Regions from separate parts of the Streptomyces sp. NPDC059679 genome, predicted to be linked through region 1. Evidence: riboswitches for the same ligand, from Rfam matches in the RefSeq annotation. Region 1 holds a riboswitch; each other region holds the start of a gene.
What was found. A riboswitch is a leader RNA that binds a small molecule or an ion and turns the genes downstream of it on or off. The one in region 1 is predicted to bind ZMP and ZTP.
Positions count from the first base shown of each region.

Region 2: linked by a shared signal. The riboswitch ahead of ACFV2X_RS47415 (bifunctional 5,10-methylenetetrahydrofolate dehydrogenase/5,10-methenyltetrahydrofolate cyclohydrolase) and the one ahead of ACFV2X_RS03885 (bifunctional 5,10-methylenetetrahydrofolate dehydrogenase/5,10-methenyltetrahydrofolate cyclohydrolase) in region 1 are both predicted to bind ZMP and ZTP.
Region 3: linked by a shared signal. The riboswitch ahead of glyA (serine hydroxymethyltransferase) and the one ahead of ACFV2X_RS03885 (bifunctional 5,10-methylenetetrahydrofolate dehydrogenase/5,10-methenyltetrahydrofolate cyclohydrolase) in region 1 are both predicted to bind ZMP and ZTP.

Region 1 covers NZ_JBHWES010000002.1:302,342-314,259, reverse strand. The annotation lists gene ACFV2X_RS03930 (ABC transporter substrate-binding protein) at 1-1,071, shown strand, start outside; gene ACFV2X_RS03925 (carbohydrate ABC transporter permease) at 1,068-2,033, shown strand; gene ACFV2X_RS03920 (carbohydrate ABC transporter permease) at 2,030-2,917, shown strand; gene ACFV2X_RS03915 (hypothetical protein) at 2,924-3,559, shown strand; gene ACFV2X_RS03910 (hypothetical protein) at 3,556-5,358, shown strand; gene ACFV2X_RS03905 (Gfo/Idh/MocA family protein) at 5,496-6,647, shown strand; gene ACFV2X_RS03900 (dihydrodipicolinate synthase family protein) at 6,644-7,816, shown strand; gene ACFV2X_RS03895 (sugar phosphate isomerase/epimerase family protein) at 7,813-8,670, shown strand; gene ACFV2X_RS03890 (glycosyltransferase family 2 protein) at 8,671-9,546, opposite strand; ZMP/ZTP riboswitch at 9,643-9,730, shown strand; gene ACFV2X_RS03885 (bifunctional 5,10-methylenetetrahydrofolate dehydrogenase/5,10-methenyltetrahydrofolate cyclohydrolase) at 9,753-10,616, shown strand; gene ACFV2X_RS03880 (ATP-binding protein) at 10,664-11,116, opposite strand; gene ACFV2X_RS03875 (helix-turn-helix domain-containing protein) at 11,297-11,918, shown strand, end outside.
Region 2 covers NZ_JBHWES010000079.1:5,732-17,649, reverse strand. The annotation lists gene ACFV2X_RS47445 (alpha/beta fold hydrolase) at 97-951, opposite strand; gene ACFV2X_RS47440 (helix-turn-helix domain-containing protein) at 1,114-1,926, shown strand; gene ACFV2X_RS47435 (hypothetical protein) at 1,994-2,998, opposite strand; gene ACFV2X_RS47430 (hypothetical protein) at 3,284-4,801, shown strand; partial or broken gene ACFV2X_RS47425 (MFS transporter) at 5,233-5,697, shown strand; partial or broken gene ACFV2X_RS47420 (ATP-binding protein) at 5,698-5,976, shown strand; gene ACFV2X_RS47415 (bifunctional 5,10-methylenetetrahydrofolate dehydrogenase/5,10-methenyltetrahydrofolate cyclohydrolase) at 6,066-6,932, opposite strand; ZMP/ZTP riboswitch at 6,955-7,040, opposite strand; partial or broken gene ACFV2X_RS47410 (MFS transporter) at 7,218-7,457, shown strand; gene ACFV2X_RS47405 (helix-turn-helix domain-containing protein) at 7,562-8,167, opposite strand; gene ACFV2X_RS47400 (class I SAM-dependent methyltransferase) at 8,256-8,882, shown strand; gene ACFV2X_RS47395 (DinB family protein) at 8,926-9,426, shown strand; gene ACFV2X_RS47390 (hypothetical protein) at 9,861-10,286, shown strand; gene ACFV2X_RS47385 (hypothetical protein) at 10,283-10,654, shown strand; gene ACFV2X_RS47380 (hypothetical protein) at 10,651-10,947, shown strand; gene ACFV2X_RS47375 (NUDIX hydrolase) at 11,159-11,575, shown strand; gene ACFV2X_RS47370 (SDR family oxidoreductase) at 11,761-11,918, opposite strand, start outside.
Region 3 covers NZ_JBHWES010000038.1:103,448-110,582, forward strand. The annotation lists gene ACFV2X_RS33020 (2'-5' RNA ligase family protein) at 1-472, opposite strand, end outside; gene trpS (tryptophan--tRNA ligase) at 682-1,695, opposite strand; partial or broken gene ACFV2X_RS33030 (RNA polymerase sigma factor) at 1,877-2,422, shown strand; gene ACFV2X_RS33035 (hypothetical protein) at 2,457-2,945, shown strand; gene glyA (serine hydroxymethyltransferase) at 2,884-4,194, opposite strand; ZMP/ZTP riboswitch at 4,237-4,330, opposite strand; gene ACFV2X_RS33045 (hypothetical protein) at 4,412-5,755, opposite strand; gene ACFV2X_RS33050 (DNA-processing protein DprA) at 5,781-6,239, opposite strand; gene ACFV2X_RS33055 (hypothetical protein) at 6,423-6,764, shown strand; gene ACFV2X_RS33060 (hypothetical protein) at 6,761-6,946, shown strand; gene ACFV2X_RS33065 (hypothetical protein) at 6,943-7,135, shown strand, end outside.

The sequences.
Region 1 (11,918 bases):
GCGGGCTTCGACGCGTACAAGCAGAAGCTCGCCACCCAGGCGGCGGGCGGCGACGCGCCCGATGTGATGCAGCTGGACTACCGCATGATCAACCAGTACGCGGACGGCGGTGTCCTGCTCGACCTGGGCGAACACAAGGAGTTGCGTACCGCCGAGATGGACAAGGGGCTGCTGGCCACCGGCGTCGTGAACGACAAGCAGTACGCGATCCCGGTGGCGCGCGGCTCGGAGACCGTGGTGTACGACTCGGCCCTGTGGCGCAAGGCCGGGGTGCCCGAGCCCAAGGTCGGCTGGACCTGGGACGACTGGGCGGACGCGATGCTCAAGCTGTCCAAGTCCAAGGCCACGGGGGGACGGGCGGGCAGCACCGACCCGGGCCAGAGCGAGGACGTCTTCGAGATCTGGCTGCGCGGCCAGGGCAAGGTCCTCTACACCGACGACTACAAGCTCGGCTTCACGGCGGACGATCTGGCGCGCTACTGGGAGTGGTGCAGCAAGCTGCGCAAGCAGGGCGCGGTCAGCTCCGCCGAGCAGACCACCCAGATGGACGGCTCGGTGGAGAACACCCCCTTCGGCCGGCTGAAGGCCGTCTCGGACTTCAACTGGGACGCCCCCGCCAGCGGCTATCTGGCGATCGTCGGGGAGAGCGTGAAACTCGCGCCGATGCCGTCGGGCGAGAACGGCACGCCCGGCCAGTACTTCAAGCCGTCGATGTTCTTCGGGGCGTCCGCGAAAACCGGCCACCCCAAGGAGGCCGCCCGGTTCATCGACTTCCTGCTGAACGACCCCGATGCGGGCGCCATCCTCGGCAACTCCCGCGGCATCCCGGCCAACGACTCCATCCGCAAGGTCGTGGCGCCCAAGCTGGAGGGGTTCGACGTGGTGGTCTCGTCGTACCAGAAGCAGTTCGAGGGCAAGCTCAAGGATCCGCCGCCCGCGCCGCCCAAGGGCGACGCATCGCTGCAGACCACCTTCAGCCGCGACTACGACCAGGTGTCGTTCGAGCAGATGTCGCCGCGTGAGGCGGCGGAGGACTTTGTCACCGAGGCGAAGGCGGAGCTGAGGCAATGACCGCGACCGCGACCCGCCCCCAGCCGGCTCCGGCGAGCGCCGGCCGGTCCGGCAAGCGCCCCCCGAAGCGCGAGCGCCAGGGCGCCGCCTGGGTGTTCCTGTCCCCGTGGGTGCTCGGCGCCAGTGTGCTGACGCTGCTGCCCATGGCCGTCTCGCTGTATCTGTCGTTCACCAACTACGACATGTTCAACGACCCCAGCTGGGTCGGCTTCCGCAACTACGTCCAGATGTTCACCGAGGACCCCCGCTACTGGCGGTCGGTGACCTCGACCCTCACCTATGTCGTGATCGCGGTTCCGCTGCAGCTGGCGCTGGCCCTCGCGGTCGCGCTGGCGCTCAAGTCGGTCAAACGCGGCAAGGGCTTCTACCGCTCCGCCTTCTACGCCCCCTCGCTGCTCGGCGCGTCCATGAGCATCGCCCTGGTCTGGCGGGCGGTCTTCAACGACGGCGGCACCGTGGACAACATGCTGTCCTGGTTCGGCCTGGACATCGGCGGCTGGATCAACAAGCCGGGCTGGGCGCTGCTGGCCGTCGCGCTGCTGACCGTGTGGCAGTTCGGCGCCCCCATGGTGATCTTCCTGGCCGGGCTGCAGCAGATACCCGGCGAGCTCTACGAGGCGGCGGCCATGGACGGGGCCGGATGGTGGCGGCAGTTCCGCTCCATCACCCTGCCGATGCTGTCCCCGGTGCTCTTCTTCAACCTGGTGCTGCAGACCATCCAGGCGTTCCAGGTCTTCACCCCGGCCTTCGCGGTCAGCGGCGGCAAGGGCGGGCCCGCGGACTCCACGCTCTTCTACACGCTCTACCTCTACGACCGCGGCTTCACCGCCTCCCATATGGGCTACGCCTCGGCCATGGCCTGGGTGCTGCTGGCGGCCATCGGCATCGTCACCGCGGTGCTGTTCCGCACCTCCCGCTCCTGGGTCTTCTACGCCAACGACGACAACGAGGAGGCCCGATGACCACCGTGGACACCACCCACGCGGTGACGACGGGCGCCACAGCCCGCCGCCGCCCGCGCCCCGCCCGGATCGCCCTGCACGTCGTGCTGATCGGCGTACTGCTGGTGATGCTCTACCCGCTGGCCTGGCTGGTCGCGACCTCCTTCAAACCGGCCGATGAGGTGATCGCCAGCCTCAAGCTGCTCCCCAGCCATCTGGAGTGGAGCAACTACTCCACCGCGCTGGACGGTGTGAACGAGGTCAGCGTCGGCCGGCTGCTGTGGAACTCGCTGCTCATCGCGGGCGGCGCGGTGCTCGGCAACGTCATCAGCTGCTCGCTCGCCGCGTACGCCTTCGCGCGGCTGCGGTTCAAGATGCGCGGCCCGCTGTTCGCCTTCATGATCGCGACGATCATGCTGCCGCACCACGCGGTGCTGATCCCGCAGTACATCGTCTTCAACCAGCTCGGCATGGTGAACACCTACTGGCCGATGATCCTGCCGAAGTTCCTGGCCACCGACGCCTTCTTCGTCTTCCTCATCGTCCAGTTCATGCGCTCGCTGCCGCGCGAGCTGGATGAGGCGGCGCGGATCGACGGCTGCGGGCCGTTCCGCTCCTTCTTCAGCGTCATCCTGCCGCTGACCAGGCCCGCCCTGATCACCACCGCGATCTTCACCTTCATCTGGACCTGGAACGACTTCTTCACCCAGCTCATCTACCTCTTCGAACCGGAGAAGTTCACCCTCACCCTGGCCCTGCGGTCCTTCGTGGACGCCTCCAGCCAGTCGGCCTTCGGCCCGATGTTCGCCATGTCGGTCTTCGCGCTGCTGCCGATCGTGCTGTTCTTCCTCGCCTTCCAGCGCTTCCTGGTGGAGGGCATGGCCAACTCCGGACTGAAGGGCTGAGCCGCCATGCCCCACGCCACCACCCGGGAACCGGGGGAGCTGGTCGGCCCCCGCTTCGCCCTCTTCTCCGACGTACTGCTGCTGGGCCTGGTGACCACCGTCGCCGCTCTGCCGGTGCTCACCGCGCCCGCCGCCATGTCCACCGCCTGCGCCGCCCTCGACCGGCGGGTCCGCCACGACGAGACCATCACCGTCCCGGGCTACGTCCGGGCCCTGCGGGCCCGGCTGCGCACCGGCGATCTGCTGGCCGGGGCGGCCGTCGTGGCGGGCGGCGCGCTGCTGCTGTTCAACGCGCTGCTGGCCGGGGCCGGGCTGCCGGGCGCGGCGGTCTTCCGCCCCGCCCTGCTGGCCGCGGGCGCCCTGCTGGCCGTGGTCCTGTTGCGCGCCTGTGCCCGCCCGGAGTCGGCCACCAGCTGGCGGGAGGCGGCGCGTACGGCGGCGTACGAGACGGTGCGTGCGCCGCGCGGGAGCGCCGTCCTGCTGCTGGCCGTGGCCACCGCCGCCGTCTGCGCCTGGGCCTACCCGCCGCTGGTCGTCCTCGTGCCCGGCCCCCTCGCGCTCGCCGCGCGGGCCGTCGAGCACTCCGCGGCCGGAACGGCCACCTCTGAGCGTCCCCGAACCACCACGGAGCACCACAGATGACCCTGCACCGCCGCCACTTCCTCGCCGGGACCGCCGCCGTCGGCGGGCTGCTCGCCGCCGCGCCCGAGTCCGCCGCGGCAGCACCGGGCCGGGCCACGGATGTCGACAAGGAGTTCCTGGCCGTCCTCACCAAGGCGGCCGACGGCCGGGTGGCCGAGGTCCTGGACGGCCGCGCCGCCGCCATCGCCGAGCTGACCAACCAGGGCAAGGCCCGCTGGGCCGCCCGCAGCCTGCGCCTGCTGGCCTCGGTGCACGTATGGGCCGACGCCGGCCACCACCACGACGCCGCGCTCATCGCGCCGATGACCGAACTGGCCGACGCGCTGGCCGCCGCGCAGTTCGACGACGGCCTCTACGACCAGGGCGCGGTCCACTCCCCGCCGGACACCGGCTTCTCGATCGTCGACCTGGGGCTGACGTACGGGCTGCTGGAGGAGGACGACGACACCTCCACGCGGTCCATCCGGGCCACCCTCAAGAAGATCCTGCTCAAGGCGGGCAAGGGCCTGGCCGACGGCGGGGTGCACACCCCCAACCACCGCTGGAAGATCTGCGCCGCCCTCGCCCGCGTCAACTCCTTCTGGCCGGACGAGAGCTACACCCGGCGTATCGACGCCTGGCTCGCCGAGGGCATCGACCAGTACCCGGCCGGCCAGTACAGCGAGCGCAGCGCCACGTACGCGCCGATCGTCACCAACCCGTCCCTGCTGACGCTCGCGCGGCTGACCGACCGGCCCGAGCTGTACGCGTGCGTACGCCGCAACCTCGAGGCGACACTCCACCTCATCGAGCCGAACGGCGAGGTGGAGACGGTGCATTCGCGCCGCCAGGACCAGAAGACGACGAAGCATGTGTCCGAGTACTGGCTCCAGTACCGCGCCCTGGCGCTCCGGGACAAGGACGGGCGGTTCGCGGCCGTCGCGGAGACCATCCAGCGGCGCGGGGCGGACCAGACCTTCGACGAGACCCCGCTCGGCGACTTCCTCGCCGAGGTGCTCGACCACCCGGAGCTGGCCGCACCGCTGCCCAAGGCCACCGAGGCCGTGGCTGAGTTCACCTTCCACGACAAGGAGTGCGGCCTGGTCAGGATCGGCCGGGGCGCCACCCGTACCTCGATCTTCGGCGGGACCGACTTCCCCGACGTACACGCCATCTCCTCCGGTCTTTCCACCAACCCGACCTTCCTCAAGTGGCGCAAGGGCGGGGCGATCCTGGACTCGCTGCGGCTGTCCCCGCAGTTCTTCTCCACCGGCCACTTCCGGGCCGAGGACCTGGTGCGCACGTCCGACGGCTGGCGGCTGTCGGCGGAGGTCCGGGCCGCGTTCCACCTGCCGCTGCCGCCGCAGCACCGGCGCGCCGACGGGCTGTACCCGCTGACCGACGACGGCCGGTTCTGGTCCGCGATGGACTTCCCGTACCGGCCCAAACAGTGGCGCACCCTGCGTACGGAGGTGCGGCTGAGGGAGTCGGGCGGCGGCTGGGACCTGGACTTCTCGGTCGGCCCCTCCGAGGTCCCGCTCGCCCTGGAGCTGTGCTTCCGTCCCGGCGGCACGCTCGGCGGCGTGGAGCCGGTCGCCGGCCAGGCGGATACGTACCAGCTGGTGAAGGGGTACGGGACGTACACGGTGGGCGATGACGTGATCACCTTCGGGCCGGGCAACGGCAGCGGCCCGCGTCAGCCGGCCACCGTGGACGCGGGGGAGCGCTACAGCTGGATGGCCGGCAGCCTCAATGTCTCCGGTATCCGCGTGCTGATCACGGGGCGCGCGCCGCTCAACTACCGCCTGACACTGCGCTGACGCACCGACCGCCCCGTGTCCGCTCTCCGACCCCTTCTCTCTGTGGACATGGGCGGGCCGGGGCGGCTAGCGTATAGAAAGCGCTTGCTATGACCCTGGCGACGTCTGAAGAGGACCTCGGTGAGGAGAAGAAAACCGTGACACGCAAGACAGTGCGGATCGCCATGAACGGTGTGACGGGGCGCATGGGCTACCGTCAGCACCTCGTCCGCTCCCTCCTCGCCATCCGCGAACAAGGCGGCCTCGACCTCGGCGACGGCACCGTGCTGTGGCCCGAGCCGGTCCTCGTCGGCCGCCGGGACCACGCCCTCAAGGCCCTGGCCGAGCGCCACGGCCTGGACCACTGGTCCACCGACGTCGACGCCGTCCTCGCCGACGACTCGATCGACATCTACTTCGACGCCCAGGTCACCGCCGCCCGCGAAGAGGCCATCAAGAAGGCCATCGCGGCCGGCAAGCACATCTACACCGAGAAGCCCACCGCCACCGGCCTGGCCGGCGCCCTGGAGCTGGCCCGGCTCGCCGACGCGGCCGGCGTCAAGCACGGCGTGGTCCAGGACAAGATCTTCCTCCCCGGCCTGCTCAAGCTGAAGCGCCTCATCGACGGCGGCTTCTTCGGCAAGATCCTCTCGGTGCGCGGCGAGTTCGGCTACTGGGTCTTCGAGGGCGACTGGCAGAGCGCCCAGCGGCCCTCCTGGAACTACCGCGCCGAGGACGGCGGCGGCATCGTCGTCGACATGTTCCCGCACTGGGAGTACGTGCTGCACGAGCTCTTCGGCGCCGTACGGACCGTCCAGGCACATGTCACCACCCACATCCCCACCCGCTGGGACGAGCAGGGCAAGCCGTACGACGCCACCGCCGACGACGCGGCCTATGGCATCTTCCAGCTCGAAGGCGGCGCCGTCGCGCAGATCAACTCCTCCTGGGCGGTCCGCGTCAACCGCGACGAACTGGTCGAGTTCCAGGTCGACGGCACCGAGGGCTCGGCCGTCGCGGGGCTGCGCCGCTGCCGCGCCCAGCACCGCTCCGCCACCCCCAAGCCGGTCTGGAACCCCGACATCCCGCTCACCGAGAGCTTCCGCGACCAGTGGCAGGAGGTCCCGGACAACGAGGAGTTCGACAACGGCTTCAAGGCACAGTGGGAGCTGTTCCTGCGCCACGTCGCCCTCGACGAGCCCTGGCACTGGGACCTGCTGGCCGGCGCGCGCGGCGTGCAACTCGCCGAGCTGGGCCTCAAGTCGTCGGCGGAGGGCCGCCGCCTGGACGTACCGGAGCTGAGCCTGTGACCATCCACCTCCCCGCCGAGGGCGGCGCCACCCGCCCGTACGAACCCCGCACCGAACCCGCGGCCTTCGCCCCCGGCGGTGCGCCGCTCGCCTCCCGTACGGTCTTCTCCGCCGCCCACGTCGTCGCCGACCCGTACGCCGATGTGACCCCCGACAGCCCCGCCGCCGTCGACTGGGACGCCACCCTCGCCTTCCGCCGCCACCTGTGGTCCCACGGTCTCGGCGTCGCCGAGGCCATGGACACCGCCCAGCGCGGCATGGGCCTGGACTGGGCCGGCGCCGCCGAGCTGATCCGCCGCTCGGCCGCCGAGGCCAAGGCGGTCGGCGGCCGCATCGCCTGCGGCGTCGGCACCGACCAGCTGCCGGTCACCGAGCTCGGCTACCCGTACAGCCTCGACGAGGTCAGGGCCGCGTACGAGGAGCAGCTGGAGGTCGTCGAGACGGCGGGCGCCCAGGCCATCCTCATGGCCTCCCGCGCCCTGACCGCCGTGGCCAAGAACCCCGACGACTACCTCGAGGTCTACGGCCATCTGCTGCGCCAGGCCGCCGAACCGGTCGTCCTGCACTGGCTCGGCCCCATGTTCGACCCGGCGCTCGAAGGCTACTGGGGCGCCACCGACCTGGACGCCGCCACCCGCACCTTCCTCGACGTCATCGCCGCCCACCCCGACAAGGTCGACGGCATCAAGGTCTCCCTCCTCGACGCCCAGCGTGAAATCGAGCTGCGCCGCCTCCTCCCGGACGGCGTCCGCTGCTACACGGGCGACGACTTCAACTACCCCGAACTGATCGCGGGCGACGACCACGGCTTCAGCCACGCCCTGCTCGGCATCTTCGACCCGCTGGGGCCGCTGGCCGCCGAGGCGGTGCGCAGGCTTGACACCGGCGATACGGCGGCCTTCCGCGGCCTGCTCGACCCCACGGTCGAGCTGTCCCGCCACCTCTTCCAGGCCCCGACCCGCTTCTACAAGACGGGCGTCGTCTTCCTGGCCTGGCTGGCCGGCCACCAGCCGCACTTCACGATGGTCGGCGGCCAGCAGTCGTCCCGCTCGCTGCCGCACCTGGCGCGGGCGTACGAACTGGCCGACGGCCTCGGCCTGTTCCCGGACCCGGGCCTCGCGGAGTCGAGGATGAAGGCCCTGCTGACGGTGTACGGAGTGACGCAATGACCGGTGTGAGCGGCGACCTGACCCGCCTGAGCCTCAACCAGGAAACGATCAAGCAGTGGTCGCTGCCCGAACTGGCGGAGGGCTGCGTCAAGGCGGGCGTCCCGGGCGTCGGCCTGTGGCGCGCGCCGGTGCAGGAGTACGGCGTGGAGGCGGCCGCGAGGCTGATCCGCGACGCGGGCCTGGCCGTCACCTCCCTGTGCCGGGGCGGCTTCTTCACCGCCATCGACCCGGACGAACGCGCCGCCGCCCTCGCCGACAACCGCGCCGCCATCGACGAGGCCGCCACCCTCGGCACCGACACCCTCATCCTGGTCTCCGGCGGCCTCCCACCCGGCAGCCGCGACCTGTTCGCCGCCCGCGAGCGCATCGCCGACGCCCTCGCCGAACTCGCCCCCTACGCCGCCGACCACGGCGTCCGCCTGGCCATCGAACCGCTGCACCCCATGTACGCCTCCGACCGCTGCGTCGTCTCCACCCTCGCCCAGGCCCTCGACCTGGCCGAGCGCTTCCCGGCGGACCAGGTGGGCGTCGTCGTCGACACGTACCACCTGTGGTGGGACGACACGGTGGCGGACCAAATCGCCCGCGCGGGCGCCGGCGGCCGCCTCGCCTCCTTCCAGCTCGCCGACTGGATCACCCCCCTCCCGGAAGGCGTCCTCCTGGGCCGCGGCCAACTCGGCGACGGCGCCGTCGACTTCCGCTGGTTCCGCGAGCGCGTCGACGCGACGGGCTTCGACGGACCGATCGAGGTGGAGATCTTCAACCCGGCCCTATGGGCGCGGGACGGCGCGGAGGTTCTGGCGGAGGTGGCCGACCGCTACCGGACGCTGGTGCTCCAGCGGCTGCCCGCTTGATCAGATGACCGGCGGTCGGCCCAGCCGGGTCATCCGCCATACGGTGGCCCACCGCATCGGTCGACGCGGTGGGCACGGGGTGCGCAGGCCCTCGGCGAAGCCGCCGAACCACGCCCGCAAACCGGCCGCCGACCTGGTGCGGACCATGGTCAGCGCGGTCCAGGTTCCCAGGTATACGGGGACGAGGAGGGCGGGAAGGTGCCGTTTGGCCAGCCAGACCCGGTTGCGGGCGACCATACGGTAGAAGACCGCGTGCCGGGTCGGCGATGTCCACGGATGCTGGAGCACCAAGTCCGGCTCGTAGAGCACCTTCCAGCCCGCGTCCAGGGCCCGCCAGGACAGGTCGGTCTCCTCGTGGGCGTAGAAGAACGGCTCGGGCCAGCCGCCGATTTCCTCCAGCATCCGCATGGACAGGCCGTGGCCGCCGCCGAGGAACGTGGTCACCCACCCGCCGCGCATCGGATCCGAGCTACGCAGACGGGGGACGTGGCGGCGCTGGGTGCGGCCCCGCTCGTCGGCGATGCGGAAGCTCACGATGCCCAACCGCGGGTCGGACTCGTACAGCTCCACCAGCCGGGTGAAGACGTCCGTGCTGATCAGCAGCCCGTCGTCGTCCAAGTCCACCACCACATCGACATCCCCGAACTCCTTCAGCCGGGCCAGGGCGGCGTTCCGGCCGCCGGCGATGCCCAGGTTCTCCGGCAGTTCGACACCGGTCACCCCGTCGGGGAGAAGCGGCAGCGGCGAGCCGTTGCCGACGACCACCACCCGCGCCGCGGGGGTGTCCTGCTTGGCGACCGAAGCGAGCAGGGCGGTCAGTTCGGCGGGCCGAGTGCCCATGGTCAGGATGGCGACGCCAACGCGCGGGTTACGCACGGGTGAACTCCGTTCGTCGGATCCGGTGCGGGTGATGCTAGCCGCCCCGGGGACCGGCCATCGTCCGCCGCCGAGCGGCGTCCCTCCCTTACGGTGGACGCGGGCCGTGACTGGCGCTGAGGTGGAGCACCACCGGGGAGCGGTCTGACACCGGTTGTCGATGCCGCGCGCCTGGGCGACTCATGTGAGTGCCTCAGGAGTGGCGTATGGACCGGACCCGAACAGCTCGCCTGATGGACGGCACCGGCCTGGCCGGTCGCATCATCGAGGACACCGCGAAGGCCGCCGCGGACATCGCACGGCGCACCGGGACGGCGCCCTGTCTGGCCACCGTCCTGGTCGGGGAAGACTCGGCCTCGGTGACCTATGTCCGGATGAAGCGTGCCAGGTGTCGGAAGGCGGGGATCGAGTCACGGCAGGTGGCCCTGCCTGCGTCGGTGAGCACCGGCGTCCTCGTCGACACCGTCACCGCGCTGTCCCAGGACCCGGGGGTGCACGGGATCCTCCTGCAGCATCCCGTGGGACCTCATATCGACGAGCGCGCCGCCTTCGAGGCGATCGCCCCGGAGAAGGACGTCGACGGCGTCACCATGCACTCCTTCGCGGCCATGGCCTTCGGCCTGCCCGGCTTCGCGTCCTGCACCCCCGGCGGCATCATGCGGCTGCTGGACGAGTACGACGTCGACCTCGTGGGCAAGCACGCGGTCGTCGTGGGGCGCAGCGCCATTCTGGGCAAGCCCGCCGGGATGCTGCTGCTCGGCCGGGACGCCACGGTCACGTACTGCCACTCGCGCACCGCCGATCTGTCGGCGATCGTGCGGGAGGCCGATGTACTGGTGGCCGCGGTCGGCCGTCCGCGGTTCATCGCCGGGGCCGATGTGAAGCCGGGAGCCGTGGTGATCGACGCGGGGTACAACCCCGGCAATGTCGGGGACGTCGACTTCGAGACCGCGCGGGAGCGGGCGAGCCTGATCACGCCCGTCCCGGGCGGGGTCGGCCCCATGACCATCGCCGTGCTGCTGGCGCAGACGGTGGAGGCGGCGGCACGGCAGCTGGCTGTCCGGAGCTGAGCGCGGGTCAGGCCGACAGGGCCGTACGTCGTCCGGCGCGGTGAGCCTCACACGCGGAGTCCTGGCTCGCGGAGCTCGAACCACACCCGCTTCCCCGTCTGGTTGCCGTCCGCGCCTGTCCATGCCACGTCCCAGGCGTAGGAGAGGTGGTCCACGAGTTGTAGGCCGCGTCGAGTCTCATCTTTGATGCTTGCTTGACGGATCTCGGGATGCCCGCAGGGATCGTCGTCTCGTACGCCGACGATCACGCGGTCGTCCTGGATGGTCACATCGATGTGCATGTCCGGCACCTTGGTGTGCTGTACCACATTGGTCACCACGTCCGAGGCGCAGACCTGTGCGGCGTCGACCAGGTCGGGATGTCCCGTGACGAGCAAGAGTGATGCGAGGAGATCGCGGACCACCTTTGGGCTGGTCGGGCAGTTCGGGGTGGTGAGGTGGTAAATCTGGGCTGGGTGGGCGTCGATGCGTGGGGCTCTGTCCAATGCGGCTGTGCTCATTGCGTCTCCCGGCGTGTGCGGAGGGTTGAGCGTTCATTTGCGACGCGACCGTAGGGCGAAGATCTGACGCGGCACAAGCTTGATGCGGATGCTTCACGCCTGTGGGTGACACGAAGTGGATCCGCGCGACGGTGGCGCGCCACACTGCTTCGCACGCAGGCCGATTGATGAGAGGTAGCGATGCCAGCCAGAAGCAACCCCACCGTCCGTCAGGCGCGGTTGGGATCGGAACTGCGGAAGCTTCGCGAGGCGGCCGGGTTGCCCGCCCGCGCGGCGGCGGAGATGATCGGGGGCAACCAGGCAAAGATCAGCCACGTGGAGTCGGGGCGCTGGGGTGTCAGCGCCGAACGAGTCCGACGCCTTGCGGCGTTCTACTCCGCCGCTGACGAGACATTGGTGGACGTGCTGTGTGCGATGGCTGAGGAGCGTGGCAAGGGCTGGTGGGAGGAGTATCGAGGTGTTCTGCCGCCGTCATTCCTCGATCTCGCGGAGCTCGAGCACCATGCCACGTACTTCCACTCCATCCAGGCACTCACGATTCCCGGCATCTTCCAGACCGAGGACTATGCGCGCTCCCTCTTCGAGTCGGTCATCCCGCCGCTCCCTGAGAGCGAGATCGAGGCTCGGGTAGAGCACCGGATCAGGCGGCGTCTGATCTTCGAACGTGCATCTCCGCCGACGTTCGACGGCATCATCCACGAGGCGGCCTTGCGCATGTGCAGTGGCGGCCGGAAGGTGGTGAAGGCTCAGTTGGAATACCTGCTGGAGGTGTCCGAGTGGCCTGCCGTGACGTTGCGCGTGA
Region 2 (11,918 bases), on a different contig from region 1:
GCAGCCCCGAGCACCCCCATTAGCCGTCAACACCTGTCAGTGGACCACAGCTCTCAAGGGCCCCGGTGTCCGGATCGGGGCGGCCCCGGCGGATGGCTAGTCGGCCCGCGCGGCGTGGATCGCGGTGAAGGCCAGGAGAAGTGCGGCGGTTCGAGGCGCATCCTCCAGAATGGGCGAGTGTCCGGCGCCGGGCAGCAACTCGACTCTCGCGCCCGGAACGGCGTGGTAGTCGGCGGCGGACGAGGATCGCCATCTGCGGTCTTGGTCGCCGAAGATCACCTGCAGTGGCTTGCCGAGGGCCGTCAGCCGATCCGGGAGCGTCTGCTGCTCCAGGTAGGCGCGGGCCGCCCGCGTTGACGCGGCGAACGCGTGGTAGGTCATGCCGCGCAAGTCGTCCACGAGCTCTTGTGGGATCTGGAAGCCCGCGCTGAAACCGGTGCTCGCAACCTGGCGGATTTGCTCGTCGGTCGGCGGCCACTGCGAGGGGGCGATGGCGGCGGGCTCCGGTGCGATGAAGGCGCCCAGGTGGGGTCCGGTGTTGATGAGCGCGAGTGCGGTCACCAGGTCGGCTCGCTGCTCGGCGAGGGCGGTGGCGACATAGCCACCGCTGGAATGACCGATGACTATGGCGTTCCTGACACCGAGCCGGTCCAGCGCCACGCCGACCCGGCGTCCCTGCGCGGGGATCTCGTAGTCGGGGCCGACTGGTTTGGCTGACCGGCCGTGCCCGAGCAGGTCGATCCGGATGACGCGATGAGACACGGTCAGCGCAGGAACCATCAGGTCCCACGAGCGGGTCGAGGAGGCAGACCCGTGGATGAGCAGAAGTGCGGGGGCGTCGTGGGGGCCGTCCTGGCACAGGTAGATGTCGCCGCCGTCCAGGGGCATGATCGACTCCTCAGTGGCCTCGGCGTTGTCGTTCACATGCGGTTGCCCGTCAGGAATGGTCATGAGCCCACCGTCGCCGCCGGTGCGTGCCTACGTCTTGGACAAATGTTCCCTCCCCGGGCCGCGTAACATGTGACGATGCGGTCCGCTGCGGATGAACGTGACGATCCGGCTACGTGGGACGTGGCCCGTCCGGAGTGGCCCAGCCGGGTGGCCGGTGTCAGCATGGCTGGGTTCCGCGTCCCCGGCTTGACCACGGGCGGCCTGCGGGTGGTCCCGCATCCGGCCGTGATGCTGATCCTGGAGTTCGGGGCCACCCCGCCCGTCGTGGACGATGGCGCTGGGCGGCAGCAGCGGGGAAGTCTCGTCGCCGGGCCCGGGTTCGGGTCCGGAGGCGTGGTTCGCGCGTGGGGGGAAAACGTCGAGTGCGTGCAGGTACGCATCTCCCCGGCTGTCGCTCGCGCGGTTTTGGGCACCTCCCCGGCCGACCTGAACGGCGCCGTGGCCGTCGACGATCTGTGGGGCCGAGAGGTGTCACGGATCTGTGAGCGACTGAGAAATATCTCCTCGTGGGAGGATCGCTTCGCGTTGACGGACGCGTGGCTCGCCCGCCGACGTGAGGCGGGGGCGTCCGTGGACCGGGAGGTGGCCCGGGCCTGGGACCGGATCGTCGTCAGTCGTGGCCTCGTCCGGGTCGACCAGTTGGCGGCCGAGGTCGGATGGAGCCGGAAGCGCCTGTGGTCCCGGTTCAACTCGCAGATCGGCCTGCCGCCAAAGCGCGCGGCGAAGCTGGTCCGCTTCGACGATTGCGCCCACCGCCTGGTCGCGGGTGAAGGCGCAGCCCGAGTCGCGGCCGACGGCGGCTACGCCGACCAGTCCCACCTGCATCGGGACGTCATGGCGTTCACCGGAGTGACCCCGGCGACCGTGGCCGACGAGCCATTTCTGACGGTCGACGACATCGCATGGAGCAGCCACGGAACACCCGCCCAGCCTCACGTCTCCGCAGATCCCGGCTCGGTCGCCGACCGAAGGTGAGACGGCCCCCGCTGCGATCATGAACATGGACAGAAACGAAGACGTACATCGACCCGTTTCATGAAGATCATCTCGCTGAGGCCCAGGCATCGAAGAGGTCGACCAGCGGCGGCGCGAAGCGCCACTCGTCATCGGCCCGGATCCGTTGGTCCCCCAACTCCACGACGTCGGGTGCCATCTCACGGAGCGAGCGAGCCGCAGCAGCGGTAATGCCGTTCCCCGTGACATCGAGTCGGCGCAAGTTGCTGAAGGCGGACCAGCGGTCATGGAGACGCAGCGCCCCGGATGCGCCGAGCACGCCAAACGGCAGTCTCAGAGACTCCAATCGTGCGATGAGCGCACTCTCGGCGAGCACGTCCACCAGTGTGTCTTTCAAGTCGCTCACCACGGCCAGCTGACGAAGTTTCACGAATCCGGCGTTGTTCAGCAGCGGGACCAGGTCCCGCGCCGAGCCGCCCCAGCTGTATGCGAAGTGGCCGAGCCAGAGTTCGAGCGACTCAAGCTGTGGAAAGGAGCTTGTACCCAGCGCGGATACCACGGCGGGGTTGAGTGCCTGATCACGCAGCACCAGCCGACGCAGACGTGCCATCTGCGGGAACGGAGACGGAGGCTTCGTGCCGAGGATGTCGTGCGCCATGTCGATGTCGTTGCACTGAACGACCAGCTCATGAAGAGTCGGCACTGCTGCAAGCACCCTCTCCAGCGGCACCGAAAGCCTCCACGAGGAGCCGTCGCGCGACAGATCGTCCGGGATGTAGTCACCGCGACCGAAGTCCGGAAAGGTGCGGGCGCCCAGTCCTAGGTGGTGAATCTCCGGCTGACGGCTGGCGAGTACGTCGACGACCGGGCCAAACGAACCATGGTGAACCCGGCTTGTTGTCACGAGCAGCTTGAGAAGGATTCGCTCGGGGTTCGCGTGCAGCCAGCTCTCGAGCGCCGCCGCGCAGTGGTCCTCGTTGACGTCGTGGCTCGTCGCGATGCCGGGTCGGCTGCACTCCAGAGTGAGATGCAGCTCCGCATACAGACCGCGGTCGTCGGCGTAGAGGACGTGGTTGCACGCGGACGAGTCCATCGGTGCAGCTTACCCGGACAGCCCGACTACGAAAGGGCGGCTCCGCGGCTCCCGGGCACTCCACCACATCATCAGCAGCCCATGCCGCATCGGAGCCATCGCCAAAGCCACCCTCGTCCTCAACAACTCATGGCGATGACTTTCACTGAGAAACCTCACTGAGCGCTTCAGTTGACCGGTTTCGCCAGGTGCCGCGCTCAGCACATGTCCGGGCTCCCCCGCTGGCAACTCGTTGGCATCACATAATCCTGAACGCGTCATTCACGCTCCAGGCAGGATGTCTCCGTGCATCACATCCTGTGCGGGCTCGCCGACAATCCCGCCCTGTCGTCCGAGCTGGTCGACCGGCTGATATCCATCGCGGACGACGACATCGCCACGGGCCTCGCCTGTCGCGCGGACCTCAGCCGTGCGCAGGCGGTCGCGTTGGCCGAGCGCGTCGACGAGAGCGCGGTGCAACTCGCGTACGGGGGTCGGCTGACCGCTGCCGACGTCGATCCCTCCGTCTGGCCGGATGCCGCCCTCGCCCTGCTCGACCAAGGTGTCGGCCGCCCGGAGTGGGCGCGTGTCCTCGCGGCGGATCCGGCCCGTGAGCGTCGGGAGAAGCTGGCAGCCTGCCGCGGCCTCCCGTGCGACGTGGTGGACACGCTCGCGGCGGACCCGGACGTACGTGTCGTCGCCGAGCTTGCGTTGTGGACCACCCCAGACATGGCCGCAAGGCTCGCGGCACATCCGCACGCCGAGGTCCGCCGCGCGGTGGCGAACAACGAGGCGACACCCCCGGCCGCACTGGCAGCGTTGGTGACCGGCGAGGGGCTGCCTGCGGCGCGACGCTGTCTGGTCTGTGACCGCGAGAAGACCCCTTTCGTTCACGATCCGCAGTGTCCACGGCCCGACTGCGATCTGCTGCCGGGCGCCTCCTGCGGCGGCTCCCACGAGTCCACCGTCCACGCCATGCGGGAGGCTGCACTCCGTAACCCTGCCACCCCCGTCGATGTCGTCGTCGGCTTCGTGGACCATCCGTCGATGCAGTTGCGCTGGGCGCTCGCCGCCCGCCAGGACCTGCCCCGGCATGCCTGCGCACGGCTCGCCTCGGACTCCACTCCCGGTGTCCGCGCCGACCTTGCCGAAAATCCCGCGATCGACGATGCCCTCATCCGCGCGCTGGCCGGCGACCGTGACCCCGACGTACGCCGCAGGCTCGCACACCATCCCCGCGTACCGCTCGATGTGCTCACCCACCTGGCTCGAACCACCAGGATCGGCACCACCCTTCTGCCCCGTATTGCCACCTCCTCTCCCACCGAGGTCGAAGAGCTGGCCACGTCACCGGACCCGGCCACCCGAATGCTCGTGGCCCAACGACGCGATTTGCCGCCCGAGATACGCGACCGGCTGGCCGACGACCCCGACGCGAAGGTGGTCAACGCCCTCGCTCCGCACCCGGGCCTCACCGAGGCGCAGTTGCGCACCATGGTCGATCGACACGGTGTCCGTGTCCTGGTCAAGGTGGCGACCAACCCGGACACGCCCCCTGCGCTGCTGGAGGACCTGCTCCGGCACGAACCAGCGGTGCGGAAAGTGTTCCGTGAGGTTGCCCGACATCGCGGGGCGACGGCCTCGGCGCTGCTCGCCTGCCTGGCGGACAAGCGGGCGAGACCCATAGCCGCGGGCCACCCGGCACTCCCGCCACCGGTCATCGCAGAGCTGCTCACCGACACGGACCGGCAGGTAGCGGAAGCAGCGGCAGCCAACCCGTCCCTGCCACTCGCCGTGATGTCGGATCTGGTATGCCAGCAGTGAGCGCACCGCCCGCCGAGTCGACCACCAAGTAGCCCTCGACGGCGATGAGCTGCCGCACCTTGAGGAACATCCGCACTCCTCCCGCCGTCTGCCCGACCCATAATTGCCTTTCGTGCCCTGCCGAGCGGAAGCTAGTGTTCGCGCAGCGAGTGACTCACGAGGAGCGAAGACATGGTCGGCAGTCCGAGCACGCGTTGACGTCTGAGGCCGTGAGCGGCCTGTCATCGCGTGCTGCCCTTAACGCGCGGCATAGCGAGCCTTCCTTTCCCGCTGCCTGAAACGGTCGGTGCATCTGTCGAGCGCCGGTTGGCGGGTCTCGTCTTCGGTCATCCGAGGGGTCCCTGTGCCGTCTTCTTCCTCCGCTGTATCCGATTCCGGTCGACCTGCTCCGTCAAGCCTGTGGCGGGACGGCGACTTCCGCCGGCTCTGGGGTACTGACGGACGCCGGTCGGGCCCTGGCACTGGGCGCCGCCGCCGTGGCCGGCCTCCTCGGTGCGCTCGGCCTGCCGGCGCTGCTCGTGGTTGCCTTCGCCATCGGGGCTCTGTCCGTGTTCTTCGACGTGGCATACCAGGCTTCTTCGGTACGGCTGGTGAGACGCGATCAGTTGGTACGGGCCAACAGCGCGCTCGAGGGCAGTCGGTCCGCGGCGCAGATCGGCGGTCCCGCCGTCGGCGGTGCATTGGTGTCTGTGCTGTCGGCGCCGATCGCTGCCGCCTCCAGCGCAGTGTTTTTCGCGCTGTCGTTCCTGTCGATCCGACGGATCGGTCGCCGCGAATCCATCCCGGAAGGCCCGGAACGTCCACCTCGGGTCTGGCGGCGGATCCATGAGGGCCTCCGCTTTGTCGGCAGTGACATCTCGCTGCGGACTGTGTGCCTCGCATCAGCCGCCTTCCAGGATCGCCTCTGCATTGACGAACTTGGATACATGGAACTCGACCGGCACGGCGCCGAACTCCTCTTCCAGGTGCTGACCGAGCGCGAGGAAAAGACCAGCGTGGCCATCGCCTCCAACGAGTCGTTCGGCGGCTGGACGAAGACGTTCACCGACCCGCGTCTTTGCGCCGCCATCGTCGACCGGCTCACCTTCAACGGCGCCATCATCGAGACCGGCACCGACTCCTACCGCCTCGCCGCCACTCGAGCCCGGGCCGCAGAACCCGCTAAGGCCGGCTGACACATTCGCAGGCCACGCCTCCTCGACGGCTCACCACCCTCACGGGCGGCGAGCCGCCATCAGAAGTCAATGAGCTGCTCGCGAGGCCATCACTGGTGCTGCATTCCGAGCTGGTTCGCGGCGGCTTCCACGGTCTGCGCGAGCAGGACGGCAATGGTCATCGGCCCGACGCCGCCGGGAACCGGAGTGATCAGACGAGCTCGAGTGAGGGCGGTGTCGTAGTCCACGTCGCCGACGTTGCCCGGGTTGTAGCCGGCGTCGATCACAACCGCGCCAGGCTTGATGTCCTCACCGCGGATCAGCCGAGGCCGTCCCACGGCTGCCACCACGACGTCTGCCTCCCGGACGACCGCCGACAGATCAGTCGTGCGGGAGTGACAGTAAGTCACCGTTGTGTCCTTGGCGAGCAGGAGCATCCCGGCCGGTTTGCCGAGAATCGCGCTGCGCCCCACCACCACGGCGTGCTTGCCGGCGAGTTCGACGTCGTACGCTTCCAGCAACCGCATGATCCCGCCCGGAGTGCAGGACACGAAGCCCGGCAGCGCGAAGCTCATCGCGGCGAAGGAATGCATCGTGACCCCGTCGACATCCTTCTCCGGAGCGATGGACTCGAACGCCGCTCGCTCGTCGATGTGCGGGCCGCAGGGGTGCTGGAGCAGGATGCCGTGCACTTCCGGATCGCTGGACAGGTCCGCGAGGGTGTCGATCAGCTCGGCGGTCGTGGTGGCGGCGGGCAGACCGATATGCCGGGACTGGATGCCTGCCTTCGAACACCGCGCTCGTTTCATGCGGACGTACGTGGCCGACGCGGGATCCTCTCCCACCAGCACCGTCGCCAGACAGGGACTGGTCCCCGTGCGTCGTGAGATCTCCGCCGACTTGACAGCGGCCTCGTCGACGATGCGTTTGGCGAGGCTGGTGCCGCCCATGAGCTGGGCCATCTGAGTCGGGGACATCGTTGCCCTCCAGGCGTTGCTGACCACTCGCCCAGGCGCACGGCATCGACGTCTCGTCAGGCCGCTCCCCGGTGGTGCTCCACCTCAGCGCCAGTCGCGGCCCACGCTGAACTGTAGTAGACGCAGCATGCTCACACCGATCAGCGCCCTCGGGTGGCAGCGACTTGCGAAGGCCCATCCCCTCTGCAGTGACGTCACTTCACGTGAACATTCCTGACGCGTCCACACGCGAGATGCCTCCCAAACTCACAGACAAATGCTGCTGCTGGAAGTGACCGAAGCCATACGGTCAACTTCGTCTTCGGGACCTTCAGCCAGCTGGTGAATGTCACGGTCATGGCCGTCCGGCAGACCGTTACTCCGGACGGGATGCAGGGCCGCGCGGCCGCGACGATCAACTTTGTCGGCATGGGGCTGACCCCGCTCGACTCGCTGCTCGGCGGCTTTCTCACGGAAGTGTGGGGGACGCGCACCAGCCGACGGACGCTTCCTGCCCCGCCGGAGACTCCGGACCCGTCTGCGTGACGGCTTCTATCGCCGCGAACAGCCGACATAACTCCGTCAGCGATCGTAGCCATCGCTGTGCGGTTGCCTCGGTCTCCTGGGCCTCGAAGAGGCTCGCGCCGAGTTCATCGCTGGGGCCCGGCCTGAGACGACCGATGAGGTTCGGTGCGTACGTGCGCACGCAGCCCCTGCGGGCCGAACAGGATGAGAAGCTCGACCACGCCGCCATCGGCACTGCCCAGCCAGTGCGGCAAGGAGGTGTCGAACTCGGCTGCCTCACCGGGCGGCAACGTCAGGTCGCGCTCGCCGATCACGAGTCGCAGGTGGCCGTTGAGCACATAGAGCCATTCGAAGCCTTCATGGGTCTGCGGGGTCGGTTCGAGCGGTTCTGGCCGGGCGGGGATGATCATCTTGAAGGCGTGCACCCCGCCCGGTCGCCGGGACAGGGGCACAAAGGTCATCCCGTACCGTCTGATCGGCTTGAGGTGGATCCGGGGGTCGCCGGTGCGCGGGGCACCCACGAGGTCGTCCAGCGGAACGTCGTAGATACGGGCCAGCGGCAGCAGCAGTTCCAGGCTCGGCCGGCGCTGCCCGCTCTCCAGCCGGGACAGGGTGCTCTCCGACACGCCGGTCGTCGCGGCGAGGTCGGCGAGGGTGATGCCGCGGTCACGGCGCAGCGCACGGAGCCGCGGCCCCACCGCGTCGAGCACGTCGTCCGTCTTGGGATCCATGAGGCCCATCTTGCCGTTACCGCAAGTTTTCGTGCCAGGTCGTGGTGTGCCTGGCAAGACTGGGCGCCCACCGACACAAGGAGTCTTGATGAGCACCACCGATGCGGTCGCGTTCTGGGACGGCGTCTATGCGGCCCGGCCCGCAGCCGGCAACCCGCGGCCGAATGTTCGCCTCACCGAGACGGTGACGGGCCTGGCGCCCGGTGACGCATTGGACCTCGGATGTGGCGACGGCGGCGACGCGCTGTGGCTCGCCGGCCAGGGATGGCAGGTCACCGCCGCCGACATCTCGCCGGTGGCGGTCGAGCGGCTCGCCGCCCTCGCCTGCGCACACGGCCTGGGCGCCCGCGTCATCGCCGTACACCACGACTTGCACACGTCTTTCCCGCCCGGCGGATTCGACCTGATCTGCGCCCACTATCTGCACACCCCCTGTGACCTGGACCGGGCAACCGTCCTGCGCTCGGCCGCGCACGCACTGCACCCGGGCGGGCGGCTGCTGGTCGTCGACCACGGCTCGACCGCTCCGTGGTCATGGAATCAGGACCCCGATACCCGGTACCCGAGCCCGCAGGAGGTCGCCGCCGGTATCGGTCTGGCCCCGGAGACGTGGACGGCCGAGCGGGCCGACGCACCGCGCCGGATCGCGACTGGCCCGGGCGGGCGCACCGCCGAGGTCACCGACCATGTTCTCCTCATCCGCCGCACCGCCTGACGCGGTGGTCGGGGCTCCCGACGACGAAGGAAGGTGACCACTGTTGCCCGGCACCACGCGCCACAACCGCCGCAGCGACACCCCGCCGCCCCGGACCGGAAGCAGCGAGATCGAGGTCCTACGCACATTTCTCGACTACCTCCGGACTTCGATCGCTACGAAGGTCGACGGTGCCCCCGAGCCGCAGGTGCGAACAGCCGCAGTGCCGTCGGGTACGAACCTGCTCGGCCTGCTCAACCACCTGACTTTCGTCGAGCGCTCGATGTTTCTCGGGGACGACGTCACCAACTGGCAGGCGACGTTCCAGGCCGCACCGGCGGACAGCGTGGCCGATATCGTGGCCCGCTACCGGGAGGCGGTCGAGCGCGCGAACGACGTTCTCGACGGATGCACCGATCTCGGCGCCCCCGTCCCCCGACCGCGACCGGGGCGCCCCGCTCCCAGCGTCCGCTGGGCACTGACCCACATGATCGAGGAGACCGGCCGTCACGCGGGCCACGCGGACATCCTCCGTGAACTGATCGACGGCTCGACCGGCCGCTGATCCGCCTTCTCCCCCGGCGAACTTCTCCCCCGGCGAAGTGAGGGGGCTCAGCAACTGGGCGAGCGCGGAGCATTACGCGGGCCGAGGGCCGCATCGCTCTTCCCACGCTGCGGCGGCGCTGTTCGCAAGCCAGGACCACTACAACGCCGTGCTGGATCTCGACACCTCGGCCAAGCCGGCAACCCGACCATTGCCACCTGGATCGACTGGGAGATCGGTGCCCGGCAGCGGTTCTGGGACTGGTTCGACGCCGGCATGCCCGACACGGCCCTACTCGGCCTTCGACAAGAAGCACGGTGAGTCACACGAGCAGATGCACCCGGCCACGACGGGCACTCTGGCACCGGTACGGCGCGGCGCGGGGCGTTGATTGCTAGACCTTGAAAGTCTAGTCTTGGCGGGACGCGCCGTTACCGGCACCCGATGGAGGAAGCGTGAGAGCCGCCCACAGCACGGCGCGCCCTGGCCGCCTGGTCTGGATGGACACGGACCTGTGGAAACAGCAGGTGAAGCAGCGAGCCGAGGACGACGGTCTGGCCCGCGCCCGCTCACGGGTCCTTGAGGCGCTCCTGACGGCGTACGCCGAAGGGTCGCTCGACGCGCCCGTTCCGGTCGGCAGCACATTCGGCACGGCGGAGCGGGGCGGATGCCGCGTCTACCTCGATGAGAGCGTGTGCGAGAGGGCCGAGACCAGGTGGAAGAGGCAGGAGCAAGCCCGTCGGGGAGGCGTTCCCGGGTTCGGGCTGCTGTGTGAGGTGCTGCTGAGGGAGTATGCCGAAGGGCGCGTCGAGCTGCGGATCACCGTGGCTCCCGCCGGAAGCACGGGGAACACGGGGAGCACAGGGAGCGTGGCGGCATGAGCGAAGCAGCAGCGGACGGGCACAGGCCCCTGATCCCGCAGCCCAAGACCACAGCGGAGGACCTGCGCGCGGCTCTGGTGCAGATTGCGCCGAACCAGGTGGCCGCGTTCGACGCAGAGCGGACGGCGGCGGTGGAGGCCGCCCGCAGCCAGGTCGACGCGGCCCCCATGCGCCGGTTCCTGCGGCGGTGGGCGCTCGCGGTGGCGATCGAGCGTGTTCCCGCGCGGGCCGCGCGCCTGAGCGAGCTGGAGGCCCGCGCGGGGCAGGTGGCGGATCTGGCCGAGGGGCGTGCCATCGCCGCCGAAGTGGCCGCCATCCATGCGCAGGCGGCGGCCGAGGCCGGAGTCGACGGGCGGACCGCCGGGTGACCGAGGACGCCGGACAGGGGTGGCGCTGGGAGTACGAGCCCGACTACGAGTACGTGGCGAAGGGGCTGCCCAAGCGCGTGGTTGTGGAGGTGGAGCGGCTCGCCGGGCAGCTCGTGGACCTGGCCGAGATGGGCATCGACGTCACGGCCGTAGGAGACGGCCCGAGGCCGGGAGTCGCAGGCGGCGTGCGGCGCCTGTCGGTCCTGGAAGACGGGTTCATGCTGGTCCTGCCGCTCCCCCGGCTGCGCCTTGTCGCCGTTACGTATATCTGCCCGCCGTTCGCCGACCTGTAGCCCGCCCCTTTCGCGCATCCGAGGACCGCGGCCCCGTTTCCGCTCCCGTTCCGGGAACGGGGTGCTGCCGCACATCGTGCCCATGCGACGTCGACGGTGCGCTACCGCAGCGGCCGGTGCAGGCGCTCAACCGCAGAGTTCCCCGCCGCCGAGCGCGACTGCGTCGAGAAGAGCGTCGTCGGCGCCGGTCATCGCCGCTCCGGACGGCAAGGTGCTGCCGCACCGCCCGGCCGATGGCTACCTCGGCGGCCTGTGGGAGCTCCCCGCCGGCGGTGTGGACACCTGCGAGTCCTTGATCGAGGCCCTACGGCGCAAGGTCGCCGAAGAGACCGGGCTGACGATTGCGGCCATCGACTGGTTCCTCGGGCACTTCGACTACCTGCCCAAGAGCGGCAAGCAACCCGACGCGGTCACTGCCGACGCCGCCTCAATGACCCATCCCGCGCATGGATCGCGAACCAGACCGGAGTACCAGGAGCGCGTCCGGCACAGCTCCTGGTCCACGAGCGTGCTCATGGCCTGCCGGGTGCCCTGGCCGCCATCACTGGTGACGTACACCACGGCGGTCCGGGTCCCGCCTCGGGTGACCCCACCCCGGGTGCGACAGCCGAGCGGTTCGCGCGGGTGACCGACGTAGCTGCCGCCACAGGACAACGGGATCTCGCCCGGACCGAGTCCATACCTCACGCCCAGCTCGGGCGCGGGCTTGGTGGTCGTCATCTCGTCGAGCTGCCGCGCAGGATTCGAAGTCCTCCGCAAACGAGTCCTGTTGGCGTGGCCGAGCATGTGGCAACTGAGTACCGAACTTGGTGCCTATGCGAAGCCACCGTTGCTCATCAACAGCTGGCCGTTTATCCACTCGCCTTCCCTGGAGCACAGGAAGTCCACGAGGTGGGCGGTGTCCCGCGGAGTGCCCAGACGGCCGAGCGGGGTGCTGCGGACGCAGTGCTCCCGGGTTTCCTCGGACATCC
Region 3 (7,135 bases), on a different contig from region 1:
GCTGATAGAGCGCGAAGCCCTCGATCGTCCAGGCCGCCTCGAAGTCCTTCAGCTCCGCGTACGCCCGGTCCATGGCCTCCTCGTCGATGCCATGGGCGATCGTGACGTGGGGGTGGTAGGGGAACTGCAGCTCACGGGCACACGGCCCGGAGGCGACCCGCACCCGCTCCTGGAGCGCCGCGCACTCCTCGACGCCCTCGACGATCTTGACGTAGACGACCGGGGACAGCGGGCGGAAGGTGTCGGTGCCCTCCAGCCGCATCGTGAACGGCCGGCCCTCGGCCGCGACCGCCGCCAGATGGCGCTCGACGCCGGGCAGCGCCGAGGAGTCGACCTCGGTGGGCGGCAGCAGCGTGACGTGGGTGGGGATGCCGTGAGCGGCAGGGTCACCGAAGCCCGCGCGCCGCTGCTGCAGATAGCTGCCGTACGGCTCCGGGACCGCGATCGAAACGCCGAGCGTTACGGTCCCCACTGCGTTCTCCCTCCTGGCCCTCCCGGGCGTTGTGGGCCTGATCCGCTGTATCCGGTGTATCCGGTGTCAGTGTGGCGGCTGGGCCGCCTTCGCGGCTAGGTTCACCGGTCCATCGGCGCACGTACCCACGGCCCCCGCGAAGGGGGCGTTGGGACATCGGCCGGTGATCGAGGTGATCGAGTAGTGCCGATCAGTGCGAATAGTGCCGGTCAGTGCTTGGCGGGCAGGAAGCCGACCTTGTCGTAGGCGCGGGCCAGCGTGTCGGACGCGACGGCGCGGGCCTTCTCCGCGCCCCTGGCCAGGATTCCGTCCAACGTCTCGGGGTCCGCGAGGTATTCCTGCGTACGCTCGCGGAAGGGGGTGACCCACTCGACCAGTACGTCGGCGAGCTCGGTCTTGAGCGCACCGTAGCCCTTGCCCTCGTACTTCCGCTCCAGGTCGGCGATCGTGGTGCCGGTGAGGGTGGAGTAGATGGTCAGCAGATTGCTGACGCCGGGCTTCTTCTCCTCGTCGTAGCGGATCTCGGTCTCGGTGTCCGTGACCGCGCTCTTGATCTTCTTCGCCGAGACCTTGGGCTCGTCCAGCAGGCTGATGATGCCCTTGGGCGTGGACGCCGACTTGCTCATCTTGATCGCCGGGTCCTGAAGGTCGTAGATCTTCCCGGTCTCCTTGACGATATGCGGAGCGGGAATGGTGAACGTGTCGCCGAAGCGCCCGTTGAAGCGCTCGGCGATGTCACGGGTCAGCTCGACGTGCTGACGCTGGTCCTCGCCGACCGGGACATGGTTGGCCTGGTAGAGCAGGATGTCGGCGACCTGGAGGATCGGGTAGGTGAAGAGCCCGACAGTGGCCCGGTCCGCGCCCTGCTTGGCCGTCTTGTCCTTGAACTGGGTCATCCGGGACGCCTCGCCGAAACCCGTCAGACAGTTCATCACCCAGGCGAGCTGCGCGTGCTCGGGCACATGGCTCTGGATGAAGAGGGTGCAGCGGTCCGGGTCGAGCCCGGAGGCGAGCAGCTGCGCGGCGGCGAGACGGGTGTTGGCGCGCAGCGCCACCGGATCCTGCGGCACGGTGATCGCATGCAGGTCCACGACCATGTAGAAGGCGTCGTGGGTCTCCTGCAGCGCGACGTACTGCCGGATCGCACCGAGGTAGTTCCCGAGGTGGAACGAGCCTGCGGTGGGCTGGATACCGGAGAGTGCACGGGGACGATCGAGGGCCATGGCACCCATTCTCTCAGGTGTGGAACCGGTCTCGGTCCGCCGGTGTATGAAAGGTGTGAGGACTCGTGAGAGGGCGCGGGAGGGGGGCCTCGCCGTGCGGAAGACGGCAAGGGCGCAGTCGGCTGGGGCCGGGGCCGAGACGGCGTCGGCCGAAGCGGAGACGGTTTCAACCGAAGCGGAGATCATCGCGCGGGTGCGCGCCGGGGACACCGAGGCGTACGCGGAGCTGATGCGCGCACACGCACCGATCGCCCATCGCACCGCCGTGCTGCTCGGGGCGGGCCCCGACGCGGAGGACGTGGTGCAGGACGCCTTCGTCAAGGCGTATCTCGCCCTGGGGGGATTCCGGGACGGCGCGTCGTTCCGCCCATGGCTGCTGCGGATCGTGACCAACGAGACCAGCAACCTGCTCCGCTCGGCGCGCCGCATGCGCACGGCGGTGGGCCGGGAAGCGGCGCTGGTCGGCGGTGCCGGCCGCGGCGGATCCGAGCCGGCCATACCGGAATCCGCGGACCCGGCGGTGGCGGCGCTCGCGGGCGAGCGGCGGGCCCGACTGCTGGCCGCGCTGGACGAGCTGAGCGAGCCACAGCGGCGGGTGGTCACCTACCGCTATCTGCTGGATCTGGACGAGTCGGAGACCGCGCAAGCGCTCGGCTGGCCGCGCGGCACGGTGAAGTCCCGGCTCAGCCGTGCGCTGAGGCGGCTGGAGGGACTGCTGGCGGAGGGGGAGGAAGGAAGGCGGGAAAGTGACGGAGCGGAATATGAAAAGGACCGCGGAGAGGGGCTCGGGGTCGCCCGCGAAGGGCACCGAGGCTGTGGCCCGGACCGGGGACGGGGACGGGCGCCTGCCCGACGAGTTGCGGGCGCTCGGGCGCGCGCTGGAGTCTCCCCCGCTGGGCGGGTCGCCGGTGGACGGAGAGACGCTGATCGAGCGGGTGATGGCGCGGATAGTGGGCGCTTCGGCGGCCGCCCCCGCGACCGCTCCGGACCGGGACGGGCGGGTCCAGGTCCGGGCGGACGAGCAGTGGCGGGACCTGCCCGGCCTGACGGCCGGACAGGGCTCCGCGGACGACCAGCCCGGGCCCAGGCCGGAGGGCTCCCAGCCGGAAGGGTTGAGCCCGGACGAAGTCAGCCCGGACGAGGCCAGCCCGGACGAGGTCAGCTTGGACGAAGTCAGGCCGAACGACGTCAGGCGGTCGGCAGACCGGGGGCGGGGTAGGCGGCCATCAGCTCGGCGACCTCGGCCCTGATCTTGGCGAGCGTTTCCTCGTCGCCGCTCCCGGCGGCACCCACGCCCCGGTCGATCCACTCGGCGACGGTGGCCATGTGCTCGGTGCGCAGACCGCGCGAGGTCAGGGAGGGGGTGCCGATCCGGATGCCGGAGGGGTCGAAGGGCTTGCGCGGGTCAAAGGGGACGGTGTTGTAGTTCACCACGATCCCGGCCTGGTCGAGGGCCTTGGCCGCGACCTTGCCCGGCACGTCCTTGGGCGTGAGGTCCATGAGGATCAGGTGGTTGTCGGTGCCGCCGGAGACCAGGTCGAAGCCTCGGGCGAGCAGGGCTTCCGCAAGGGCTTGGGCATTGGCGACGATGGCGTGGGCGTAGTCGCGGAAGGCGGGCTGGGCGGCCTCGTGCAGGGCGACGGCGATACCCGCGGTGGTCTGGTTGTGCGGGCCGCCCTGCAGCCCGGGGAAGACGGCCTTGTCGATCGCCTTGGCGTGGACCTCGCGCGACATCAGCATCGCGCCGCGCGGCCCGCGCAGCGTCTTGTGGGTGGTGGTGGAGACGACATCGGCATGCGGCACCGGGGAGGGGTGGGCGCCGCCCGCGATCAGCCCGGCGATATGCGCGATATCGGCGACCAGCACCGCGTCCACCTCCCGGGCGATCTCCGCGAAGGCGGCGAAGTCGATGGTGCGGGGCACCGCCGTCCCACCGCAGAAGATCACCTTGGGGCGCTCCTTACGGGCCAGGTCGCGCACCTCGTCGAAGTCGATCAGCCCGGTGTCCTGCCGCACCCCGTACTGGACACCGCGGAACCACTTGCCGGTGGCGGAGACGCCCCAGCCGTGGGTGAGGTGGCCGCCCATGGGCAGCGACATGCCCATCACGGTGTCACCGGGCTCGGCGAAGGCCAGGTAGACGGCGAGGTTGGCGGGCGAGCCGGAGTACGGCTGCACGTTGGCGTGCTCGACCCCGAACACGGCCTTCGCGCGGTCCGCCGCCAGGGTCTCGACCTGGTCGATGACCTGCTGGCCCTCGTAGTAGCGGCGGCCCGGGTAGCCCTCGCTGTACTTGTTCTGGAGCACCGTGCCGGATGCCTCCAGAACGGCGCTGGAGACATAGTTCTCGCTGGGGATCATGCGCAGGGTCTCCGCCTGCAGCCGCTCCTCCGCCCCCACCAGCGCGGCAAGCTCCGGGTCGGCCTCCGCCAGTGCGGGATGAGAGAGGAAGGGGCCGGGGGAAGAGGCGGAGTCGGAATGGGAGAGGGGCTGGCTCATTGGTGTCCTCCGGGCGATCGGTCGGTTGGTCCGGTCGAAGTCCCGGGGTGCCCAGGCGGGCGGCACCTCGTGATGGTCGCAGCCGCACACCGCTTCCTCGTGGTCTCTTCCACGTTCGCCAGTCACGGCGTGCGCTCCCACTCTAATCGGGGTGCGGTTTCGGCCCAGCCGGGCGTCGGCTCATCTTGGCCTTCGGGCCGGACAGGGGCTCGTCATGTCAGCTTCCGAGTAGTTCGACGAGGTGATCGTCGAGGTCGGCGACGAAGTCCTCACGCCGCCAGGGCCGCAGTTCCCTGCGTGCCTGCCGCAGCCGCAGCGCGGGCACACGCCCGCCGGTACTGGCGGCGGAGTCGACGCAGCTGTGCAGAAGATCCGCGGCTTGCTCAGGCGCGTCCAGCCGGATGCAGGCCAGGGCCTGATCGGTGGAGACGATGGCCCGCTGTACCCGCTCACGCGGTGTGCCGAGAGCCGCCACGCTATCGGCGAAGAAGTCGTGAGCGACCGCCGCGTCTCCGACGTACAGCTCACACAGCCCCTCGAAGCCGCGCAGGTGGTCCGGGCTGAAGCTGGCCGGCGCCGGATCGCCCTCGCCGTTGCGGTCGAGGTCGTACCAGGCAAGCGACAGCGCAGTCTGCGCGTGCCGCTCGGACCCCGCTCGGGCGGCGACCTCGGCTTGTAACGCATGCGCTCGGGCCCGCACGCGGACACTGTCGCCCGTACGCGCATCACGCACCGCGGCGTCGACCAACCCGCGGGCCGCTTCGATACCGGGGGCGGAGTACAGCGTGACCAAGGCGTGGCTCATGTGGACGACGGCCCGGCGCCACCGAGCGTCGAGTTGTCCGGCCGTAGCCGTGGCGGCCGCGTACAGCGCGCGGGAGGCTTGGTCGTCCCGGGTCTCGAACGCCAGCCGCCCGCCGAGGGTGTACGCCTGCACCGCGACCGTGCGCAGCTCAGGTAACAGGGGGGCGGGGACAGCTCCGAGCAGGAGCCGCCGACAGGACTCGATCACGGGGGCGAGCAGGAGTTGGAGCCGAGCGAAGGGCAGCGAGCCGACGTGCGCGTTGACGTCACCCACGGCCGTCCGTAACCCGTCGAGCAGGACCTCATCGACGCGCGTCGGATCGGTGAGCGCGGCGGCCATGGACAGTCGGGTTGCGGGCCCGAGTAGAGCGAGCAGACCGGTTCCATCATCAGTGGCCGTACGCATCAACAGCGCGCGCAGATCGCTCAGCCGGGCTTCCGCCTCTCCCAGACGGGCCAGCGCGTCAAGCAGTTCGGCGAAGTCGCTGCCCGGCCCGAGTGCGATATGCCCGTCGGCGCCTCGGGCGTAAAGATGCACGAGCAGAAGCTGATACCGGTCGCTGGGGAGGATGGGGCGCGTAGCGCTCTCCCACCGGGCCACCGATCGCTGCACGCTCGCGGCAGATGAGTCGAGGGGCTGGCCAAGGCGGCGCGCTGTGGCGATGAGTGCCCGTGAGGTTTCGGCCAGAGACCATCCCCGTGCCTTCCGAAGGGACTTGAGGGCAGCAGCACCGAGGAGCATTTCGCGCGTGCTCATGGCCTCATCATGCCGGTGATTCGCGTCACACGGGCACGATCAGATGAGGTTTCCCCTGTTCGGCACCGTAGTTGATGGTTTGCCAGGTACCAGAAGTACCCTGCGGGCCAGCGAGGGGGAACCCGATGACCATGTGGGAGTGGTCGACCATCCAGCGGTTCCGGGCGTGGAATGCGGGCGCATCGAGCCGGTCGGCGCGCAATTCGACGATCTCCGTGATGCGGTTGCGGCTGCGGGTGATGGCTTGCTGCGCCTCGGCGGGCTGCTGCTGAACGGTACCGGGTACGACGATCGTGATCTGTGAGGATGCGTTGCCCGCCAGCCAGAGCAGGGCGAGGGAGTCGATGCCCGTGGCCCCGCCGAGGTAGAAGCTCGCGTTGGGGTCTACGAATGGGCCAAGGTAGTCGGCGAACAGTTCAGCGTAGCTCGCGAGATCGCGATGCGCTGTCGACCGCGTACCGGTGATGGCCACAGCCCGGGTCATGATCCACTCCGTGTCATAGGTTGTCATATCCCGCCGCGGTTCACGGTGCGGTGATATCGATGCATGGACGCATCCCGTTGCCTCGACCTGGCTGAACGCCTGAAAGCCTACGGACCCGAACCGTGGGCACCGCCAAGCGGCCGTGGCACGGAGCTGCAGCCCGCTGGCCGTTCTTGGGACGTCGTGCGCGTTCCCCTCTCCATCGGCATCGGTAAACACACCCTCGACCTGCTGGGCGAGGCGACGGGCGCGGTCATCAAGAACCCCTTCGACAAGGTCTTCTACTGGTTGATCGCGCCCGGCTCAGCCGCCGGATGGGACATGAGCGCGCTACCCAGCATCGAGGTCTGGGGAGCGACCGCCTATATCGAGGTACCCGCCATCGACTCCCGTAGGGGGCCCGGGGTGCGCTGGCGCGTACCGCCCCGGGACGACCGGCATCTCACCGACCCGACGGCTCTCCTCGCCGCGCTGAAGATCGCCACGAGCGCGGCGCTGGGCCCACGTGAAGGGGCCGCCCGGTGACCGAATGCTGCTATCGCTGCGACAAGCCCACCCGCGAGCCGATCACCGTGCTCCGCCCGGCCGCTTCCGGGCCCGGCTGTCTGCGGCATCTGTGCCCGGAGTGCAACCGCCGACGACCGCACCCCGACGCCGACCTCTACACGGTGCTCGTAGCCCTGCAGCACGAGAGGCAGACGAGGTGACCGTCCCCGTCGGCACCCGGCGGATGTCCCCGTACTGCGCGCTGTACATCGCCGAGCCCGACACCACACCCGACGAGATCCACGCGTTCTGCAACGGCCCGGGCGAAGTCCGGCTGAAGCCGGTACCGCCCGCCACGCGCGGAGCGCTCATCATGACCGTCCGCTGTGACTGCCGCTGCCACAAGACCT